Accumulibacter sp.: one gene and its partners. The protein of the gene in region 1 interacts with the protein of each later gene in a pairwise test. Links are inferred from orthologs where the notes say so. Each region holds a gene or a part of one and is shown in the gene's direction. Other genes may lie near its edges. The genes, in order: ftsZ, V5B60_RS09390 and zapD.

Region 1 (7,170 bases):
GCGTCCCTTACACCGGCAGTGGCGTGATGGCTTCGGCGCTGGGTATGGACAAGTGGCGCAGCAAGCTGCTGTGGCAGGCGGCAGGCCTGCCCATTCCGGAGTATCTGGTTCTCGAAGCAGGTGGAGACTTCACGCGCGTCGCGGCGGAACTGGGACTGCCCCTGTTCGTCAAGCCGGCTTGCGAAGGCTCTTCGATCGGCATCAGCAAGGTCACGCACAGCAGCGAACTGGCCGCCGCGCACGCGGCAGCCGCTCGCCACGATCCGCTGGTGCTCGCCGAACGGGCCATCCTCGGCGGCGAGTACACGGCGGCGATCCTCGGTGACCAGGCGTTGCCCATCATCAAGATCGAGCCCGGCACCGATTTCTACGACTACGAGGCCAAGTACCTGCGTGATGACACGGTCTATCGCTGTCCCTGTGGGTTGCCCGAGGAGCGCGAGCACGAGTTGCGGGCACTGGCCCTGGAGGCCTTTCGCGTCCTCGGCGGTCGCGGCTGGGGGCGGGTGGACTTCCTGATGGACGAAGCCTGCGGTGGTCGGGCCTACCTGCTCGAAGTGAACACCTCGCCGGGAATGACCGACCACTCGCTGGTGCCGATGGCGGCTCGCGCCGCCGGCATCGGTTACGACGAGCTGGTGGTCCGCGTCCTGGCGCTGGCCACCCTGGGATGAACGATGTGGCACAAACCACACCTGCTGAAGGCAATCGCCGATCTGCTCCTTCTCGCCGCTGGCGCAGCCTTCGTGGCGGCTGCGCTCGTCTGGGGCTCGGCGCGCCTGCGCCTGTTCCCGCTCGGCGAAGTGCAGGTGCTGGGCGAGCTGCGGGTCGTGCAGCGACACGAGCTGGAGGAAGCTTTGGCCGGCTTGTTGGGTGGCAACTTTTTCACCGTCGATCTCGAGGCGCTGCGGCGGGCAATCGAGGATCTGCCGTGGGTGCGCCGCGCCGAATTGTGGCGCCGCTGGCCATCGCGCATCGAAGTGCGCATCGAGGAGCAGAAGGCTGCAGCGCATTGGGGAGACGGGAATGGCGAGCTGGTCAACATTTTCGGCGAGGTTTTTGCTGCCTCACTTCCCGACGAGCAGCGGCTGCCCAGGCTCAGTGGACCGAGCGGCTCCTCACGCGAAGTCCTGCGTCGCCATGGGGAGTTCGTCGAGCTGCTCAAACCGGCGAGCCTGCGGCCAGCGCAACTGAGCCTGTCGCCGCGCCTGGCCTGGGCGGTGAAGCTGGAGGACGGCATGCTGGTTGAACTGGGACGCGAGCAGGCGAAGGCACCGATCCGCACGCGCCTGCAACGATTCGTCGAGTACTACCCGACCATGCCGGACGCCCGCCACGGGCGGCCGGTCGCGGTAGACATGCGGTATCCGAATGGTTTCGCACTCCGCTTCGCGGCCAGTGCGGTTCAAGAGGTCAAAGGAAAGAGATGAGCAGGGATAGCAAGGATCTGATCGTTGGACTCGACATCGGTACGTCGAAGATTGTTGCGCTGGTGGCCGAGCTCACTCCCGAGGGGCGGCTCAACGTCATCGGCATGGGCTCACAGGAGTCGAGGGGGCTCAAGAAGGGGGTCGTCGTCAATATCGAGGAGACGGTTGCGACGATCTCGCGCGTCCTCCAGGAAGTCGAGCTGATGGCCGACTGCAAGGTGCGCGATGTCTACACCGGGATTGCCGGCAGCCACATCCGCAGCTTCAACTCGAACGGGATGGTGGCCATCAAGGACAAGGAAGTCACACCGATGGACGTCGAACGGGTCATCGAGACGGCGCGCGCGATGCCGATCCCGGCCGACCAGGAGATACTCCACATCCTGACGCAGGAGTTCATCATCGACGACCAGGACGGCATACGCGAGCCGATCGGCATGAGCGGCTTCCGCCTCGAAGTCAAGGTGCACATCGTCACCGGAGCCGTTTCCGCCGCCCAGAACATCGTCAAGTGCGTGCGCCGCTGTGGCCTCGAAGTCAATGACCTGGTCCTGCAACCCCTGGCGTCGAGTTGCGCGGTCCTTTCCGATGACGAGAAGGATCTCGGCATCTGCCTGATCGACATCGGTGGCGGCACGACCGATCTCGCGGTGTGGACGCAGGGGGCGATCCGCCACACCTCGGTGATCCCGATTGCCGGTGACCAGGTGACCAACGACATCGCCATGGCGCTGCGCACGCCGACACGAGAGGCGGAGGACATCAAGCGCAAGTACGGTTGTGCGCTGGCGCATCTCGCGGATCCCGAGGACGTCCTTGATGTCGCCGGGGTCGACGACCGTCCCTCGCGCAAGCTGTCGCGTCGGGCGCTGGCCGATGTCATCCAGCCGCGCGTCGAGGAACTCTACGAACTGATCCAGGCGGAACTGCGGCGCTCGGGTTTCGAGGATGTCCTGTCATCGGGAATCGTCCTCACCGGAGGCGCCTCGGTGATGCCCGGGATGATCGAACTCGGCGAAGAGATCTTCCACATGCCGGTGCGCCTGGGCGTGCCGAAGTATCAGGGGGCGCTTGCCGATGTGGTTCAGAGCCCGCGGTTCGCGACTGCCTGTGGCTTGCTGCTCGAGGCCCACACGCAGCGCAAGCGCGGTCTCAAGGTGCGCGAGACGCGCGATGTGAAGCAGGTTTTCGGTCGCATGAAGTCGTGGTTCGAAAAGAACTTCTAAGCCTGTCAGCGATGACGAGAGGCGTTTCTTGGGTTTGGTGAAATTTTTTTGCAGAGGAGGCGACAATGTTTGAAATCATCGAGAAGGAACAGAGCGAGCGCGATACCGTGATCAAGGTGATCGGCATCGGTGGCGCCGGCGGCAACGCCGTCGATCACATGATCCGCGAGGGCGTGAACGGCGTGGACTTCATTACCGCCAATACCGATTCGCAGGCGCTTGGCCGCAGCATTGCCCTGCAGAAGCTGCAGCTTGGCAAGACCGGCCTGGGCGCCGGCGCCAAGCCGGAAGCCGGCAAGAGCGCGGCGATTGAGGAGCGCGAGGCGATCGCCGCTTCGCTGCAGGGTGCGCACATGGTGTTCATCACCGCCGGCATGGGCGGAGGCACGGGTACCGGTGCCGCGCCGATCGTCGCCGAGGTGGCGCGCGAACTTGGCGTGCTGACCGTTGCCGTCGTCACCAAGCCTTTCGCTTTCGAGGGCAAGCGGCTGAAAGTCGCCGAGGTAGGGATTTCCGAGCTGCAGAAGCACGTCGATTCGCTCATCGTCATCCTCAACGACCGTCTGATGGACGTCCTTGGTGAGGACGTCTCGATGGATGAAGCCTTCCGCGCGGCCGACAACGTGCTGCGCAACGCCGTCGGCGGCATTGCCGAGATCATCAACTTCCCCGGGTTGGTCAACGTCGACTTCGAGGATGTGCGGACGGTGATGGGCGAGATGGGCATGGCGATGATGGGCTCGGCGAACGCAGCCGGTGTCGACCGCGCGCGGATCGCTGCCGAGCGCGCGGTTTCGTCGCCCCTGCTTGAAGGGGTGAACCTCTCCGGTGCCAAGGGCGTGCTGGTCAACATCACGGCCTCCCGCTCGCTGAAGATGAAGGAAGTCAACGAAGTGATGAACACCGTCCGCGCGTTCGCCGCAGACGATGCGCACATCATCTTCGGCGCCGTCTACGATGAGCAGATGGCTGAGGAGATCCGTGTCACCGTGGTGGCTACGGGCCTCGGCCAGGCGCAGGCCAAGCAGCGCCCCTTCGAGGTGATCCGCAACGTCGACCGTCAGGCGACCGGAACCGACGGACCGTTTGGCGGCGGCGCCATCGATTACTCCTCTCTGGACCAGGTCCCGGCGATCGTCCGCAAGGGACGCAGCGCGACAGTCGAAGCGCTGGCCAACAGCGGCGTCGACCGTTACGACATCCCCGCCTTCCTGCGCAAGCAGGCCGACTGAACGCGATCTCCATGCCTCCTCTGCGGGAATCGGCGTCTGTCCGGGCCGCCCGGCCTGTGCTAGAATCAGCCGATTCCCTCCTTTTTTCAGACACATGTTGAAGCAGCGAACGCTCAAGGCTGTCGTCAGCGCGGCTGGCGTCGGCCTCCATTCCGGCGTCAAGGTGAACATGAGCCTGCGTCCGGCGGCGCCGGGAACCGGCATCGTCTTTCGCCGGATCGATCTCGATCCGCCTGTCGACCTGCCGGCATCGGCATTGCTCGTCACGGACACCCGCATGTGCTCGTGCGTCGAGCGCGATGGCGCCAAGGTCGGGACGATCGAACACCTCATGTCCGCCTTCGCCGGACTCGGGGTCGACAACGCCTTCGTCGACGTCGATGCCGCCGAACTGCCGATCCTCGACGGTTCTGCTTCGCCCTTCGTCTTCCTCATCCAGTCGGTTGGCATCGAGGAACAGCCGGCGGCCAAGCGATTCATTCGCATCAAGACGCCCGTCGAGGTGCGCGAGGACGATCCGGCCGGCGCGAAGTGGGCCCGGCTCGATCCTCACGACGGCTTTCGGCTGTCTTTCTCGATCGGCTTCAACCACCCGGCGATCGATCGCACGGGGCAGCACGTGACGATTGATTTTGCCGACCATTCCTATGTGCGCGAAGTGGCGCGGGCGCGGACCTTCGGTTTCATGCAGGAGGTCGAGTGGCTGCACGAGAACGGTCTGGCGCAGGGCGGTGGGCTCGACAACGCCGTCGTCCTCGACGAGTATCGCGTGCTCAACGCCGACGGCTTGCGTTACGACGACGAGTTCGTCAAGCACAAGGTGCTCGACGCGATCGGTGACCTGTACCTGCTTGGCCACCCGTTGCTGGCCGCCTTCAGCGCGCACAAGTCGGGACACGCCCTGAACAACCTGCTGGCGCGCAGGCTGTTGGCCAGCCCCGAGGCGTGGGAGTTCGTCAGCTTCGAGAACGGTGACCTGGCGCCGCAGGCCGTGGCCCGCTGGCTGGAATCGCCGGCTTTCTGAGCGGATGTGGCTGCTCCGCCTGCTCGCCGTCCTGACGGTGCTGGCAGTGGCCGCGGGGGCCGTGCTCTTCGTCTTCACCCGCGACAGGCGCTATCTGACTTTCTCCTGGCGGCTCTTTCGCTACTCGTTGCTCGTCGCGCTGCTGGTCTTTGCGCTGATGATCATCGAGCGGGTCGCCGTCATTCCTGTCTAGCCGACCGCGCCAGCAGGCGCTCGACGGCCTGGCGCAGCGGCGACGCGGGGAGTGACTCGCGCAGGGCAGTCAGGCGCTCGCGACTGCCGGCGGTGAGCGGCCTGGATTGCGGCGTTGCCGTCGGGATGCGCGTCAGCGGCGCATGGACCCGGATCTGCAGGCCGCGACAGTCGATGCCCCGTCGCGTGACTTCGTCTGCCAGCGTTGGCGCGAGCTGTCGCAGTTTCGCCGCGACAGCCCCGTTGTGCGCGTGTATGACCAGGATGCCCGACTTGAAATTCGCCAGGTTGCTCGCCTGCACGAGGTGCGCCGGCGCGACACGCCGGAAGACGTCGTCCAGCCGGCGCAACAGTTGCGCGTGCGCCAGGACCTTTGCCGCGCCATCTGGTGCGCCGAGAAAGCGGTGCAGGGTTTCGGCCATCTGCCGCGGCCCTCACGAAGGACGATGGCCGCATGCTATCCGCTTGCCGAGCCCTTGGCAATCAGCTCTGCCAACCACCAATCCCCGGTCAAGAGGCCGCTGGTACCGAGAGCTGCCGCTGCGCCCGTTCGTAGATGACGAAGTCGAAATCGGGCACGGTGCCACCCTTGCTGCCCGGCGAAGAACCGACGCGGCGTGAAACCTCCCGCCATTGCCCTGCCGGCAGTTCGGGAAAGAATGCGTCGCCGCTGGCTTCGGCGGCGACCTCGGTCAGGTACAGACGGTCCGCCAGCGGCAGCGTCTGACGATACATCTCGGCACCGCCGATGACGAACACCTCGCCGGCGGCACCGGCGATCTGCAGCGCTTCCTCGATCGAGCTTGCGCGGCTGGCGCCGGGCGGCCGGTAGCCCGGATTCCGGCTGACGACGATGTTGTGCCTGCCGGGCAGTGGACGAAAGGCATCCGGCAGCGATTCCCAGGTCTTCCGGCCCATGATCACCGGTTTGCCGCCGGTCGTCGCGCGGAAATGGCGCAGGTCTTCGGGCAGGCGCCAGAGCAACTGCTGGTCCCTGCCGATCGCCCGGTTTCGTGCCACGACGGCGATCAACGAGATCATCGCCGGCACCTAGACGGCAACCGCCCCCGCAATGTGCGGATGCGGATCGTAGCCCGCGAGCTCGAAATCCTCGAAGCGGAAGGCGAACAGGTCTCCGACTGCCGGGTTCAGCCGAATCCGCGGCAGGCCGCGTGGTTCACGGGTCAGCTGCAGCCGCGCCTGATCGAAATGGTTGCTGTAAAGGTGGGCATCGCCAAAGGTGTGCACGAATTCGCCCGCACGGTAGCCGCAGACCTGTGCCAGCATCAGTGTCAGGAGGGCGTAGGAGGCGATGTTGAAGGGAACGCCAAGAAAGATGTCGGCGCTGCGCTGGTACAACTGGCAGGACAATCGGGATCGTTGGTCCCGGTCGTCGGCCGGCGCGGGTGCGACGTACAGCTGAAACAGGGCGTGGCAGGGCGGCAGCGCCATGCGCTCGACGTCGCCCGGGTTCCACGCCGTAACCAGATGGCGGCGTGAGTCGGGATGGTGCCTGAGTCCATCGACCAGTTGCGCCATCTGGTCGATCTGTCTGCCGTCTGCCGTCTGCCAATGACGCCATTGATGGCCGTACACCGGCCCGAGATCACCGTTCGCGTCGGCCCATTCGTCCCAGATACGGACCCCGTTGTCCCGCAGGTAGCGGATGTTCGTCTCCCCGCGCAGAAACCACAACAGCTCATGCACGATCGAGCGCAGATGAAGCCGTTTTGTCGTCAGCAAGGGGAAGCCGTCGTCGAGCGCGAAGCGCATCTGCCAGCCGAACACCGACCGCGTACCGGTGCCCGTACGGTCCCCCTTCGCGCAGCCCTTGTCCAGCACGTGCTGCATCAGGTCCAGATACTGCCTCATCCCTTGCCCCAGCCGATGTCCCGTGCCCAATTGTAAGCCATGCTGGGGTGACGGCCTGCCCCAAGCCCCAGTAATGTTGCCGACCGACATGGCTGCGACCTCGCTCCTGCTCGCATGCATTACAATTGCTCTTCCAACTTGGCGACCCGTGACGAGGCCGGCTCACCGATGATTCTCAACCTGTTCCCGCAGCG
Region 2 (7,053 bases), 1.1 Mb from region 1 along the record:
GCCGCCGCGATCAAGGCGGCCGAGGAGCGGATTGCCGAGATACGGCGTCAGCGCAAGCGCTTCGAGGACGAGGCCGAGTTCTACAAGAACCGGCAGTTGCCGGTCGACGTGGCCAAGGGATTGCGCGATGCAGACCAGGAGATCAGGGCGCAGGAGTCGGTGATCGAATCGAAGAAGAAGGATCGCGAAGCGATCCGTCTGAAGTACGACGACGATCTGCGGCGCTTCGTCGAGCTGTCGAAGCGGCCGCCTTCGGGACGGCCGTGACGGTCCCGCGACAATCGCTCCGCGAGGCGGCTGCCGGCTGCCGGGTCAGCCGAGCCTGTGACGCAACAGTTCGCTGACCCGTTGCGGGTTGGCCTGCCCACGCGTTGCCTTCATCACCTGGCCAACCAGGGCGTTGAACGCCTTTTCCTTGCCCGACCTGAACTCGGCAACCATTCCCGGATTGGCAGCCAGCAAGTCGTCGATCAGCGCCGTCAGGGCGCTGTCGTCACTGATCTGCTGCAACCCTTCGCGGGCGATGATCTCGTCGGCAGAGCTGGTGTGCCCGCTGTTGCAGAGTTCATCGAAGACCTTGCGGGCCATGCTGGTCGAGATCGTGCCGTCGGCGATGCGGGCAATCAGTCGGCCGAGTTGCGTCGCCGAGACCGGTGATTGGCCAATCTCTCGGTCTTCCCGGTTCAGTCGTGCCGCCAGGTCGACCATGACCCAGTTGGCGCAGATCTTGGCGTTTTCCCTGCCCGCCGCGACCACCGTCGCTTCGTAGTAGTTCGCCAGATCGAGTGAAGCGGTCAGCACGCGCGCGTCGTAAGCGGACAGCCCGCAGTCGGCGATCAGCCGCTCGCGCTTGGCGGCCGGCAGTTCGGGCAGTTCGGCGCGTACCTGCTCGACCCATTGCGGGTCGATGATCAGGGGCAGCAGGTCCGGGTCGGGAAAATAGCGGTAATCGTGCGCGTCCTCCTTCGAACGCATGGCCCGCGTCTCGCCGCCAGCGGGGTCGAACAGCACCGTCGACTGCTCGATGATGCCGCCGTCCTCGATGGTGGCGATCTGCCACTGCACCTCGTAGTCGATCGCCTGTTGCAGGAAGCGGAAGGAATTGAGGTTCTTGATCTCGCGCCGGGTACCCAGACGCACTTCGCCGGCCGGCCTGACCGAAACGTTGGCATCGCAGCGGAACGAGCCTTCCTGCATGTTGCCGTCGCAGATACCGATCCAGCGAACCAGGGCGTGCAGCGCCCGGGCATAGGCGACAGCTTCCACGGCGGAGCGCATGTCGGGCTCGCTGACGATTTCGAGCAGCGGCGTGCCAGCGCGGTTGAGGTCGATTCCCGATCTGCCCTGGGCGGTTGGCCCGAGTCCTTCGTGCAGCGACTTGCCGGCATCCTCCTCGAGGTGGGCCCGCGTCAGGGAGATGAGCTTCTCCTTCTCGCCGAACTGGATTGGCAGACCGCCGCCGCGTACCACGGGTAGCTCGTACTGGCTGATTTGATAGCCCTTGGGCAGGTCTGGATAGAAGTAGTTCTTGCGCGCAAAGACCGATTTCGCGGCGACCTCGCCGCCCACCGCGAGACCGAAGCGGATGGCGCATTCGACGGCCGCCTTGTTGAGTACCGGCAGCACCCCGGGCAGAGCGATATCCACGGCATTGGCCTGCAGGTTGGGGGCAGCACCGAAGGCGGTCGAACTGCCGGAAAAGATCTTCGACGCGGTCGACAGCTGGACATGCGTTTCAATGCCGATGACGACTTCCCAGTGTTTCATCTTTGCTTGCTCACTCTACAAGGGCCGCAGCCGCCGGGCGGCGATGGTCGCGACGGGGCGGAACGGGGTCGCCGGGTCGGCGGCCTGCCCGACCGGAAGCTTTGGCCTCTCAGGCATGACCGGCCGGGCACTGCCGGTGCCAGTCGGTCACCTGCTGATAGCGGTGGGCGACGTCGAGCAGCCGAGCCTCGGTGAAGTAGTTGCCGATCAATTGCAGGCCTGCCGGCAGGCCGCCGGCAAAGCCGCAGGGAATCGACATCGCCGGCAGTCCCGCCAGATTGACGGCGATGGTGTAGATGTCGGAGAGATACATCTGCACCGGATCGGCAGCCTTCTCGCCAAGCCGGAAAGCGGTGCTCGGGCTGGTCGGCCCGAGGACGACGTCGCATTGTCGGAAAGCCTCGGCAAAGTCGTCGGCGATCAGCCGGCGGATGCGCTGGGCCTGCAGGTAATACGCGTCGTAGTAGCCGTGCGAGAGGACATAGGTGCCGATCAGGATGCGGCGCTTGACCTCGGCGCCGAAGCCCTGCGCGCGGGTCTTGCAGTACATGTCGGTGAGGTCGTCGTAGGCGGGGGCGCGGTAGCCGTAGCGGACGCCGTCGAAGCGTGCCAGATTCGAGCTCGCCTCTGCCGGTGCGATCACATAGTACGCGGCGACCGAGAGACTCATGCTCGGCAGGCTGACAGGCACGGTCTCGGCGCCGAGCTGGCGGTATTCGGCAATGGCGGCTTCGATCAACTGCATGACGTCCGGGCTGCAGCCGCCGCCAAAGAACTGCTCCGGCAGGCCGATGCGCAGTCCGGCCAGCGGCCTGCTGCCCGTGGCAGCCGTGAGTTCGCGGGTGAAATCCTCGCGCGGACGGTCGAGACTCGTCGAGTCGAGTTCGTCGAAGCCGGCCATGCAGTTGAGCAGCAAGGCGCAGTCGGCTGCGGAACGGGCGAGTGGGCCCGCCTGGTCGAGCGACGAGGCGAAGGCGATCATGCCGTAGCGTGAGACGACGCCATAGGTTGGCTTCATCCCGGAAAGGTTGCACAAGGCAGCAGGCTGACGAATCGATCCGCCGGTGTCGGTGCCGGTTGCCGCTGGCGCCAGACGGGCCGCCACCGCCGCTGCCGAGCCACCGGACGAGCCGCCGGGAACGCGATCGAGTGCCCAGGGATTGGCTGTCGGGCCATGGAACGAGGTTTCGGTCGAGGAACCCATGGCGAACTCGTCCATGTTGGTCTTGCCGAGCAGCACCGCGCCGGCCTGCTGGAAGCGGCTGATCACCGTTGCATCATAGGGGCTGACGAAGTTGCCCAGCATCTTCGAGCCGCAGGTCGTCAGCCAGTCCTTGGCGCAGAAGATATCCTTGTGCGCGATCGGAATCCCGGTCAGCGGCTGCGTGTCGCCTCGCGCCAGCCGCGCGTCGGCGGCTCGCGCCTGTGCCAGGCTGCGCTCCGGGGCGACGGTGATGAAGGCGTTCAGCTGCGGGTTGTGACGGGCGATGCGATCGAGGTAGAGCGTCGTCAGCTCGACGCTCGAGATTCGTCGGCTGGCGAGGGCCTGCGCAATGTCGGCGAGACTGTGTTCGATCATTCGATGACCCTTGGCACGAGGTAAAGTCCTGCGTCGGCCTCCGGCGCGATTGCCTGGAAGGCAGATCGCCAGGCCAGCTGATCGCTCTCGGTCACGCCGTCGGGCCGCAGGCGCTGCGCCAGGTCCTGCGCGTGCGCCATCGGTTCGACGCCTTGCGTGTCGATGGCCTGCATCGTCTCGATCAGGCCGAAGATCTCGTTGAGCTGGCCAAGGGTGCTGCGCGCCTCGGTGTCGTCGACTTCGATGCGGGCCAGGTGGGCAATGCGGTGGACTTGGTCGAGGGTGAGCGACATGGTTACGAAATCACTAAGGTGGTAAACGGGCGAGCCATATAAGGTATCATAAAAGTTTTTCCCACCGCAGCCCCGGCTTGGGGCCATCACGGATTTCGCAAGCATGTTCAGTTTTCTGCGCAGTTACTTCTCGAATGATCTGGCGATCGATCTCGGTACCGCCAACACGCTGATCTACGTGCGCTCGAAAGGGATCGTTCTCGATGAACCGTCGGTCGTCGCCATCCGGACCGAGGGCGGTCCAAGCTCGAAGAAGACCATCCAGGCGGTCGGCAAGTCGGCCAAGGAAATGCTCGGCAAGGCGCCGGGGGCGCTGACCGTCATCCGGCCGATGAAGGACGGCGTGATCGCCGACTTCACGGTCACCGAGCAGATGCTGAAGCAGTTCATCAAGAAGGTGCATGACTCGCGCCTTTTGTCACCGTCGCCACGGATCATCATCTGCGTGCCGTCGGGGTCGACCCAGGTCGAACGGCGGGCGATCCGCGAGTCGGCAATCGGTGCCGGTGCCAGCCAGGTCTTCCTCATCGAGGAGCCGATGGCGGCAGCCATCGGTGCTGGTCTGCCGGTCTCCGAGCCGACCGGATCGATGGTCGTCGACATCGGCGGCGGGACGACCGAGGTCGGCGTCATCTCGCTCGGTGGCATGGTCTATGCGGGTTCGGTGCGGGTCGGCGGCGACAAGCTCGACGAGGCGATCATGAACTACATCAGTCGCAACTACGGCATGCTCATCGGCGAGAACACCGCCGAGAACATCAAGAAGCGGATCGGGTCGGCGTTTCCCGGTGCCGAGGTGCGCGAGATGGAAGTGTCGGGAATCAACAAGGCTGAAGGCATTCCGCGCAAGTTCACCATCTCCTCGAACGAGATCCTCGAGGCACTGACCGAACCGTTGAACAGCGTCGTCTCGGCGGTCAAGTCGGCGCTCGAGAAGACCCCGCCCGAGCTCGGTGCCGACATTGCCGAGAAGGGCATGGTCCTGACCGGAGGTGGCGCGCTGCTGCGCGACATCGACCGGCTGCTGATGGAAGAAACCGGTCTGCCGGTGATCGTCGCCGAGGAGCCACTGACCTGCGTCGCGCGCGGCTGCGGTCTGGCGCTCGAGAAGATGGACAATCTCGGCAGCATCTTCGCTTCCGACTGATCCGTGGCGGCGGCACTGCCGTGCGCTGCCAGTTGCCAGGCCTGAGCGATGGAAAACCAGCCGCCACCCTTCTTCAAGCGCGGCCCGGCGCCGTTGGCGCTGCTTTCGTTCTACGTCGCGCTTTCGGTTGCTCTTCTGGTCGTCGATGCGCGCCTGCAGGCGCTGGAGGTCGTGCGCCAGGCGTTGTCGCTGTTCACGCAGCCGCTGCAGCAACTGGCGCACCTGCCGGCGCATTCAGTCGCCAGCGCCGGCGATTACTTCGTCAGCCTGACCCACCTGCGCGAGGAGAATGCCCGTCTGCAGCAGGCTCGCATGGAAAAGGCGACGACCGTGCTGCGCACGCAGCAGCTGGAAGCCGAAAACGAACGTCTGCGCAAGCTGCTTGGCGTCAAGGAGCGGCAGCATGCCAGGGGTCAGGTGGCACAGATCCTGTACACGGCGCGTGATCCCTACACACGACGCATCGTCATCGACAGGGGGCAACAGGATCAGGTTGTCGCCGGCCTGCCGGTGATCGACGACGCCGGCGTCGTTGGCCAGGTGACACGGGTCTTCCCCTTCGTCGCCGAGGTCACCCTGATCACCGACAAGGAGCAGGCGGTACCGGTACAGATCGTTCGTACCGGTCAGCGCTCGGTCGTCTTCGGGCTTGGCAACGGGCAGCTCGAGCTGCGTTTCCTGCCGGCCAACGCCGACGTGCAGAACGGCGACGAGCTCGTGACTTCCGGTCTCGACGGCATCTTTCTGCCCGGCTTTCCCGTTGCCCGGGTAGTGCATGTCGAGCGTGACACCTCGTACTCCTTCGCCCGCATCTTCTGCATGCCGCTGGCGGGCGTCGAGAACTTCAGCGAGGTGATGGTTCTCGAGCAGCGGCCGCCGGTTGCCCTGCCCGCGGAAATTGCGCAACCAGGCCGCGAGGCGAAGGCGCTCAAGTCACCGTCGGCACGCAAGAAGCGACTCAGGAGGGAGTAGGCGCATGCAGACCAGCTATCGTTCTTCCGCCCGCATCCTGCTGCCGGTTCGCCCGTGGTTCATCGCCTGCAGTCTGGCTGCGGCGCTGCTGTTGAACCTGCTGCCAACTGCTCCCTGGCCCGGCCTGCCGGACTGGCTGGCGCTCGTTCTGGTCTTCTGGAGCGTCCGCGAGCCGCGCCGTGTCGGGATGGGGCTCGCCTTTCTCTGCGGCATTGCGATGGACGTGGCCGATGCCGGACTGCTGGGGCAGCATGCACTGGCCTATGTCCTGGCGGTCTATGGGGGCGGCTCACTGTCGCGGCGGATCCTCTGGTTCCCGCTCGCGCAGCAGGCGCTGCATGTCCTTCCACTGTTGCTGCTGGTGCCGTTGGTGCAGGTCGCCGTACGCACCGTCGCTGGTGGGGAATTCCCGGGCATCGGCTACCTTCTGGGGCCTCTGCTGGCGACCCTGCTCTGGCCTGTGCTGACCTTCGTTCTCCTGTTGCCACAACATCAGTCCGTCGACCATGATGCCAATCGTCCGCTCTGAGCAACGGCCCGAAGTTCTGCTGCGGTCTCCACGGGGAACCTCCGCAGTACCGGCGCTGCCGCTTCACTGAAGGGGGTACGCGTGCTCGCTCGTCAGTCGCAGCTCGTTGCTCCCGATCGCGAACTCGAGCGCTTCCGTTTTCGCGTCAGCCTCGCAGGTTTTGCCGTCTTTGCCGCTTTCGTCGTCCTCGCTACCCGTCTCTTCCACCTGCAGGTCGTACAGCACGATTACTACTCCACCCGCGCCGAGGACAACCGCATCTCGCTGGTGCCGATCGTTCCCAACCGCGGGGTCATCGTCGATCGCCACGGGACCGTGCTGGCGCGCAACTACTCGGCCTTCACCCTCGAGATCACGCCGTCGCGCGTCGACGACCTCGACGCCACCATCGAAGGTCTGGGCAAGCTGATCGAAATCCTGCCGAAGGACCGGAAGCGCTTCCGCCGGCTGCTCGAGGAGAGCAAGACCTTCGAGAGTCTGCCGATCCGCTCGCGGCTGAGCGAGGAGGAAGTGGCGCGCTTTGCAGCCAACCGCTACCTCTTTCCCGGCGTCGAGGTCAAGGCGCGTCTTTTCCGCCACTATCCCGAGGGTTCGGTCGGTGCCCATGCCATCGGCTACATCAGCCGGATCAACAGGCGCGACCTCGAGATCATCGAGGACAACGAACAGACGAACAATTACAAGGGAACCGACCATATCGGCAAGTCGGGGGTGGAGCAGAAGTACGAGTTCCAGCTGCACGGCGAGACCGGTTACGAACAGGTCG
Region 3 (7,030 bases), 480 kb from region 1 along the record:
CGACCCGGCCGGCGCCACGGGCGCGGTCGTCCTGGCCGAGTCGCACCTGGCGGTGCACACCTGGCCGGAGTCGGCGGCAGTGACGCTCGACCTGTACGTCTGCAACTTCAGCCAGGACAACAGCAGCGCAGCCCGCCAAGCCTGCGGGCAGCTGATTGCCGCTTTCGCACCGAGCCAGCTCGTGCAGCGCGAACTGCAGCGAGGCATCCCGGCTGACCAGGCCACCGGCAGCCCTGCCGACCACGCCGTCAGCGGTGATTAGCGGCTGGTTCCCGGGGTATACTCGGGGACCGGACACGAAACAGAACAGGGAGGCCTTGTGGAATCGCTTCGCATCACGCTCGATCAATCCGAAATCCCCACCCACTGGTACAACGTCGTCGCCGACATGCCAACGCAGCCAGCACCGCCACTGGCTGCGGATGGCAGCCCGGTGTCGCCGGAGCAGATGGGGATGATCTTTCCGATGGCGATCCTCGAGCAGGAGATGTCGGCCGAACGCTGGATTCCGATCCCCGAGCCGGTGCGGCAGATCTATCGCCTCTGGCGACCGTCGCCATTGATCCGTGCCCGCCGGCTCGAGGAAGTGCTGCAGACGCCGGCGCGGATCTTCTACAAGTATGAAGGCGTCTCCCCTGCCGGGTCGCACAAGCCCAACACCGCCGTACCGCAGGCTTACTACAACCAGCAGGCGGGAATCCGGCGCATCACCACGGAGACCGGTGCCGGACAGTGGGGCTGTTCGATGGCCTTTGCCGGCCAGATGTTCGGTCTCGAGGTGCGCGTGTACATGGTCCGCATCAGCTATGAGCAGAAACCCTTCCGCCGCTCGATGATGCAGACTTGGGGCGCCGAGGTCTTCGCCAGCCCGTCGCCGATGACGCAGACCGGCCGCGATCTGCTCGCCCGCGACCCGGAGAACCAGGGCTCGCTCGGCATCGCGATCTCCGAGGCCGTCGAGGAGGCGGCCGCGCGCTCCGACACCAGCTACGCGCTCGGCTCGGTGCTCAATCACGTCGCGCTGCACCAGACAATCATCGGCCAGGAAGCGAAGAAACAGTTCGAAAAGGCTGGCGACTGGCCGGATGTGATCTTTGCCCCCTGTGGCGGCGGCTCGTCCTTCGCCGGCGTGGCTTTCCCGTTCATCGCCGACAATGCCAGCGGCGGGCGCAACGGCCGCCCGACGCGACTGGTGGCGGTCGAACCGACATCGTGCCCGACGCTGACCAAGGGCGCCTATGCCTACGATTTCGGCGACGCTTCGGGTTTCACGCCACTGATGAAGATGTACACCCTCGGCCACGACTTCATGCCGCCGGGCATCCATGCCGGCGGCCTGCGTTACCACGGTGACTCACCGCTCGTCTCCCAGCTCTATCACGACGGACTGATCGAGGCGGTCGCAGTACCGCAACTGGCAACCTTCGAGGCGGGCGTGATGTTCGCGCGCGCCGAGGGCGTCATTCCAGCGCCCGAGTCGAACCATGCCATCCGGGCGGCAATCGACGAGGCCGTGCGCTGCCGGGAGAGTGGCGAGAGCCGGACGATCTTCTTCAACCTCACCGGCCATGGCCATTTCGACATGGCGGCCTACGACCGTTACTTCGCCGGCCAGCTCGAGGACTTCGAGTACCCGCAGGAGGCGATCCGGGCTTCACTGGAGCATCTGCCCAGGCTCTGATGGTGAACACGTTGCGCCCGCTCGTCTTCGCCCTCGTCCTCGCCAACCTGCTGCTTTTCGTCTGGGCACGAGGCTACCTGGGCGCCCCGGCCGAAGGCGATGCGCATCGTGTGGAGCAACAACTGTTGCCCGAGCGCATCGTCGTCGTCTCGCGCGGCGAACCGCCACCGTCGGCCAAAGCCAGGGCAAATGGCGGCACGCCCGGAGAGCAGAAGGCGAGCGAGAGTTGCCGCATCTGGAGCGATCTGGCAGCCAGCGAGGCCGACGAGGTCGAGCAACTGCTGCGCGAGAGCTTCGCCGAGTTCCGGACGAACCGTCGCACGGTGAATGAGAACAGTGGCTACTGGGTCTACATCCCACCTCTCGCCAGCAAGGAGGAAGTCGGCAAGAAGACGGCGGAGCTGCAGCAGCTTGGCGTCGACGATTTCTTCGTCGTCCAGGCCAGTGGGCCGAACCAGCTGGCGATCTCGCTCGGCACCTACCGAACAGAGGAGGCAGCCAATGCCGGTCTCGAAACCCTGCGCGCGAAGGGCGTCAAATCGGCAAGAATGGGCCAGCGTACGGGAAGACCGGCGTACGTGATCCTCGAGATCCGTGGCCCGGCAGCGCAGGCCGAAGCCTTGCAGCGCTCGATCGCCGCCCGGCTGCCCAAGGTCACGGCCAAGGCCTGTGCGGCGCCCGCGACGGGTGCGCCGTGAGCTTCATCGTCGGCCTCACCGGCGGCATCGGCAGCGGCAAGAGCACGGTCGCCGATCTCCTGGCCGAACGGGGCGCGGCGCTGGTCGATACCGATCTGATCGCCCACCAGTTGACCGGGCCCGATGGTGGCGCGATGACGGCGATTGCCGGTGCATTTGGAAGTAGCGTCGTGCGTGCGGACGGTAGCCTCGACCGCGCCGCCATGCGCCGCCTGGTCTTCGCGAACGCTGCCGCCAAGGCACGGCTCGAAGGCATCCTGCATCCGCTGATCCGGCAGCGGAGCGAAGAGCGCTGCGCGGCCGTGGCGACCGCTCCCTACGTCGTCCTGGTCGTGCCACTGCTCGTGGAATCCGGGACCTATCGGGAGCGGAGCGACCGCATCCTGGTCGTGGACTGCAGCGAAGAGGTCCAGGTGGCGCGCGTGATGGCGCGCAGCGGACTGAGCGCCGACGAGGTTCGCGCGATCATCGCCAGCCAGGCGTCTGCCGACGAGCGCCGCGCGGTGGCAGACGATGTGGTGCTCAACGACGGGACGATCGAGTTGCTCGGACCACGCGTCGAGGCGCTGCACCACCGCTATCTTGAGCTGGCGGCGGCGAAAGCTCATGTCGACCGTTGAGGTTTTGCTGCAAATGCTTCAGAATCATCGGAAATCGTCCATTCCGATGCCGGCGGCAGCGTGATCACCTACGAATATCCCTTCAATGAGCGCATTCGCACACTGTTGCGGCTGGAGGATTTGTTCCACAAACTGAGCAGCTTCATGCAGCGGGACGGCTCGCAGGAGCATCATGTCGTCCTCCTCACCCTGTTCGAGATCCTCGACGTGTCCGGCCGTGCCGACCTGAAGATGGACCTGATACAGGAACTCGAGCGTCAACGTCAGAGCCTGTTGGCGTTTCGCAACAATCCGGACATATCCGAGGACGCGCTCGCTGGCGCACTGTACGAGATCGAAAACGCTTCGGCGGCACTGCTCGGAATGGCGGGCAAGATCGGCCAGCACCTGCGCGACAATGACTGGCTGATGAGCATCAAGAGTCGTGCCAGCATCCCCGGCGGGGTCTGCGAGTTCGACCTCCCCTCGTACCACTACTGGCGGCATCAGCCACCCGACGTCCGCCGCGAGGCGCTGCTCGGCTGGTTGCAACCGCTGTTGCCGCTGCGTGACGCGCTGACGATCGTCCTGCGCCTGTTGCGCGCGAGTGGCCGCTCCGAGCACCATGTCGCCAGCGGTGGGGCGTTCCAGCTCATGCTCGGTGGCAGCAACGTCCAGAGTACGTCACAGATGGTCCGTATCTCGCTCAAGCTGCACGACCCCTACATTCCGGAGATCAGCGCCAACAAGTACGCGCTGAACATCCGCTTCACCCGCCCCGACAGCGACCATCGGCCGCGCCACTGCGACACCGATGTCGAGTTCGACATGCTGTTCTGCAATCTGTAGGCAGCCGACATCGCGCTGCCGCTGACACCGAACATCGCGAAAGCGGTCGAGAGACTCTTTCCGCCGGACGACGTCGAGGAGGTTGTTCGCATCATCACGGAACAGTGCGCGAACAACCTTCCCAACTGCAGTGACTGCGACGAATACGCACTGGAAAACCTGAGATTCGCCGTTCTCAAGCTTTGCGACGGAAAGATCGAGAAACTGCGCGAAGTCGTCCACATGGCGAACGAGGACTGGCGGGATGTCCTCTGGGAGGCAGGCTCGCCAAGGCAGTTCCAGCGCAATCTGCTTCATCAGCGCCGATTGAGCCGCCAGGCGCATCTCGGCGCACGCGCGTCGGGGCGACGCCGCCGCATCTCGGCCGACATGTCGACGACGATCGCCGGTTCGGTCCGCGGGGTGCGTTCCCGTCCCGCCGCCATTTCCGCTTGCGGACCCGGTGGGCCGACGAGCAGCACGGAAAGCGCGTTCCGCGTCTGGCGCAGGTTGCCCGCGATCTGCGGGATCGTGGCGAGCGTGCTCAGGTACTGCGATTTCGCCTGCTGCACGTCGACTTCCGAGTCGTTGCCATGCTTGAACCGGCGCTCGGTGGCCTCCAGGTTGCGCTTCGGCAGCGCGGAGTTTTCGCGGGCGACGCCGAGGACGACGATCAGCGTCGCCGCGGAGCCATGCTTGCCGCCAATCCCCTGCGCGAGCATCGAGTGCAGCGGGTAGAGGCCCTCCGAGCCCCTACCAGTTCGTCTCGCGTTCCGGCGTTGCCGTGATGCGATGAATCGAGAGATCGGCGCCGTTGAACTCCTGCTCGCGATCGAGACGAAGCCCGACGGTGCTCTTCAGCAACCCGTAAACCACGGTGCCACCCACCAGCGCGATGCCGATCGCGAGCAGGGTCATCAGGAGCTGCGGCATGAACGCGACGCCGCCGACACCGCCGAGCGCCTTGCTGCCGAAGATGCCGGCGGCGAGGCCACCCCAGGCGCCGCACAGCCCGTGCAACGGCCAGACGCCGAGAACGTCGTCGATCTTCCAGCGGTTTTGCGTCAGCGTGAACATCAGGACGAAGAGGCCGCCGGCGACACCACCGACGACCAGGGCGCCCATCGGGTGCATCAGGTCGGAGCCGGCGCAGACGGCCACCAGACCGGCGAGCGGACCGTTGTGCACGAAGCCCGGGTCATTCCTGCCGGCGACCATCGCCACCAGGGTGCCGCCGACCATCGCCATCAGCGAGTTCATCGCCACCAGCCCGGAGATCTTGTCGATCGTCTGCGCGCTCATGACGTTGAAGCCGAACCAGCCGACGGTGAGGATCCACGCGCCGAGAGCCAGGAAGGGGATCGATGACGGCGGGTGCGCCGACACCCTGCCCTCCTTCGTGTAGCGACCGTGACGCGCGCCGAGCAGGATAACCGCCGGCAGGGCGAGCCAGCCACCCATCGCGTGCACGACGACGGAACCGGCAAAATCATGGAACTCCTCGCCGTAGGTCGCCTTGAGCCACGCCTGGATGCCGAAGGCCTGGTTCCAGGCGATGCCCTCGAAGGTCGGATAGACCAGGGCGACGATCAGGAAGGTCGCCGCCAGCTGCGGGTAGAAACGCGCGCGTTCGGCAATGCCGCCCGAGATGATCGCCGGAATCGCCGCAGCGAAGGTAAGCAGGAAGAAGAACTTGGTCAGCTCGAAGCCGTTCTTGTCCAGTAGGGTGTCGGCGCCGGCGAAGAAATTGACGCCGTAGGCGATGCTGTAGCCGACGAAGAAATAGGCGATGGTCGACACCGAGAAATCGGTCAGGATCTTCACCAGCGCGTTGACCTGGCTCTTCTTGCGGACGGTCCCCAGCTCGAGAAAGGCAAAACCGGAATGCATCGCCAGCACCATGATGCCGCCGAGCAGGATGAAGAGGACGTCGCTACCAGACTTGAGTGCTTCCATGGCTCCTCCAGGATTTCGTGATGGAGCCAACAAGCAAATCCCGTTCCAGGGTTGTCATGCCCCGGAATCGACCATCATCTACGGCATGCGCCCATTCCGCGCACAATCAGGATGCATCAGCGGGAGTCTACGCACCAGAACGGGGCGACGGGGCACTCCGAGAGCTCAGCCGCGACCTACGGTGGTGCGGCCCCGGCTGGCAGCAGGACCCACATCTGCCCCTGCTGCTTCATGCGCCCGGCCTCGTTGCCGGCAGCGGCGCCGAAGCCCCAGAAGAGGTCGGCCCGGACGACGCCGCGGATGGCGCCGCCGGTGTCTTGCGCCATCACCAGCCGTCGCCAGGGCTGCACCGAATCGGGACGGGACGTCGCCAGAAACACCGGGGCGCCGAGGGTGACATGTCGGGGATCGACCGCAATGCTGCGCTCTGGGGTCAGCGGCACGCCCAGTGCGCCGTTCGGGCCGTCGCCCTCCTTGCCGCGGATCGCTTCCTCGCGGAAGAAGACGTAACTCGGATTGGCGTTCAGCAGTTCGGTGACCCGGCTCGGGTTGGCGCGCGCCCACTGCTTGATCGACTGCATCGATGCCTGTTCGAGGCTCATCTCGCCACGATCGACGAGCACGCGACCGATCGATTGATAGGGGTGGCCGTTCTGGTCGGCATAGGCCAGCCGCAGCGTGCTGCCATCCGACAACTGCACGCGCCCGGAACCCTGCACCTGCAGGAAAAAGAGCTCGACCGGATCGTCGACATAGAGCAGCACCCGTTCGCCGCCTTCGTTCGCACGCTTGCCGATCTCGGCACGCGAGAGGTAGGGGACGACCCGGTTGCCCTGCAGGCGACCGCGCAGGCGCATGTTCTTCAGCTCGGGCAGGACGCTGCCGAGGTCGATCGTCAGCAGGTCGGGGGGAACGCCGAGCACCGGCTGCAGGTAGGGCTGGCCACGCGTGCGCGAGCCGCGAAGCAGCGGCTCGTAGTAGCCGGTCACCAGACCGCGGGTCGAACCGTCGGGATTGGTCAGCAGCCACGGTTGCAGCCGTGACTCGAAGAAGGCCCTGGCGGCGGCGGCCGTCGGCGCGGCCATGGACCGCGCCTCGTCACAGACGGCTTTCCATTGCGGCCACTGCGCGCGACTGGAAAGACCGCGACACGACCGCAGGAAAGGCGCCCAAGCGGCTGCCAGATCGTCGTCGCTCCAGCCTGGGAGGTCCCTCCAGCGCGCCGCCTGCAGCGGCTTCGCGTCCATCCTGGGGACGGCTGGCGGTGC

Evidence for each region.
Region 2: the proteins of ftsZ (region 1) and V5B60_RS09390 interact in binary tests that used the Escherichia coli proteins (3 or more experiments, as listed by UniProt). The link is inferred for Accumulibacter sp. from one-to-one orthologs.
Region 3: the proteins of ftsZ (region 1) and zapD interact in binary tests that used the Escherichia coli proteins (3 or more experiments, as listed by UniProt). The link is inferred for Accumulibacter sp. from one-to-one orthologs.

The regions. Positions count from the first base shown.
Region 1 is NZ_JAZKUG010000001.1:1,014,048-1,021,217, reverse strand. The notes cover bases 1,916-4,804. They hold ftsZ (cell division protein FtsZ), read left to right. Parts: upstream 1,916-2,721; coding sequence 2,722-3,888; downstream 3,889-4,804. Other genes in these bases: lpxC (UDP-3-O-acyl-N-acetylglucosamine deacetylase), read left to right, coding at 3,983-4,804; ftsA (cell division protein FtsA), read left to right, coding at 1,916-2,656. Outside these bases: V5B60_RS04485 (D-alanine--D-alanine ligase), read left to right, coding at 1-674; V5B60_RS04480 (cell division protein FtsQ/DivIB), read left to right, coding at 678-1,430; more of ftsA, read left to right, coding at 1,427-1,915; more of lpxC, read left to right, coding at 4,805-4,912; V5B60_RS04460 (hypothetical protein), read left to right, coding at 4,917-5,105; V5B60_RS04455 (DciA family protein), read right to left, coding at 5,092-5,526; V5B60_RS04450 (dihydrofolate reductase), read right to left, coding at 5,615-6,145; V5B60_RS04445 (thymidylate synthase), read right to left, coding at 6,155-6,976; V5B60_RS04440 (hypothetical protein), read left to right, coding at 7,145-7,170. UniProt on the Escherichia coli protein: Essential cell division protein that forms a contractile ring structure (Z ring) at the future cell division site. The regulation of the ring assembly controls the timing and the location of cell division.
Region 2 is NZ_JAZKUG010000001.1:2,161,017-2,168,069, forward strand. What follows is about bases 2,993-5,764. They hold V5B60_RS09390 (rod shape-determining protein), read left to right. Parts: upstream 2,993-3,742; coding sequence 3,743-4,786; downstream 4,787-5,764. Other genes in these bases: gatA (Asp-tRNA(Asn)/Glu-tRNA(Gln) amidotransferase subunit GatA), read right to left, coding at 2,993-3,346; gatC (Asp-tRNA(Asn)/Glu-tRNA(Gln) amidotransferase subunit GatC), read right to left, coding at 3,343-3,639; mreC (rod shape-determining protein MreC), read left to right, coding at 4,835-5,758; mreD (rod shape-determining protein MreD), read left to right, coding at 5,763-5,764. Outside these bases: V5B60_RS09370 (hypothetical protein), read left to right, coding at 1-267; Asp-tRNA(Asn)/Glu-tRNA(Gln) amidotransferase subunit GatB, read right to left, coding at 313-1,767; more of gatA, read right to left, coding at 1,877-2,992; more of mreD, read left to right, coding at 5,765-6,287; mrdA (penicillin-binding protein 2), read left to right, coding at 6,369-7,053. UniProt on the Escherichia coli protein: Forms membrane-associated dynamic filaments that are essential for cell shape determination. Acts by regulating cell wall synthesis and cell elongation, and thus cell shape.
Region 3 is NZ_JAZKUG010000001.1:539,110-546,139, forward strand. Bases 2,195-4,943 are described here. They hold zapD (cell division protein ZapD), read left to right. Parts: upstream 2,195-3,059; coding sequence 3,060-3,827; downstream 3,828-4,943. Other genes in these bases: V5B60_RS02470 (SPOR domain-containing protein), read left to right, coding at 2,195-2,379; coaE (dephospho-CoA kinase), read left to right, coding at 2,376-2,999; V5B60_RS02485 (TolC family protein), read right to left, coding at 4,124-4,528; V5B60_RS02490 (ammonium transporter), read right to left, coding at 4,560-4,943. Outside these bases: speD (adenosylmethionine decarboxylase), read left to right, coding at 1-262; V5B60_RS02465 (TrpB-like pyridoxal phosphate-dependent enzyme), read left to right, coding at 320-1,681; more of V5B60_RS02470, read left to right, coding at 1,681-2,194; more of V5B60_RS02490, read right to left, coding at 4,944-5,762; mltA (murein transglycosylase A), read right to left, coding at 5,939-7,030. UniProt on the Escherichia coli protein: Cell division factor that enhances FtsZ-ring assembly. Directly interacts with FtsZ and promotes bundling of FtsZ protofilaments, with a reduction in FtsZ GTPase activity.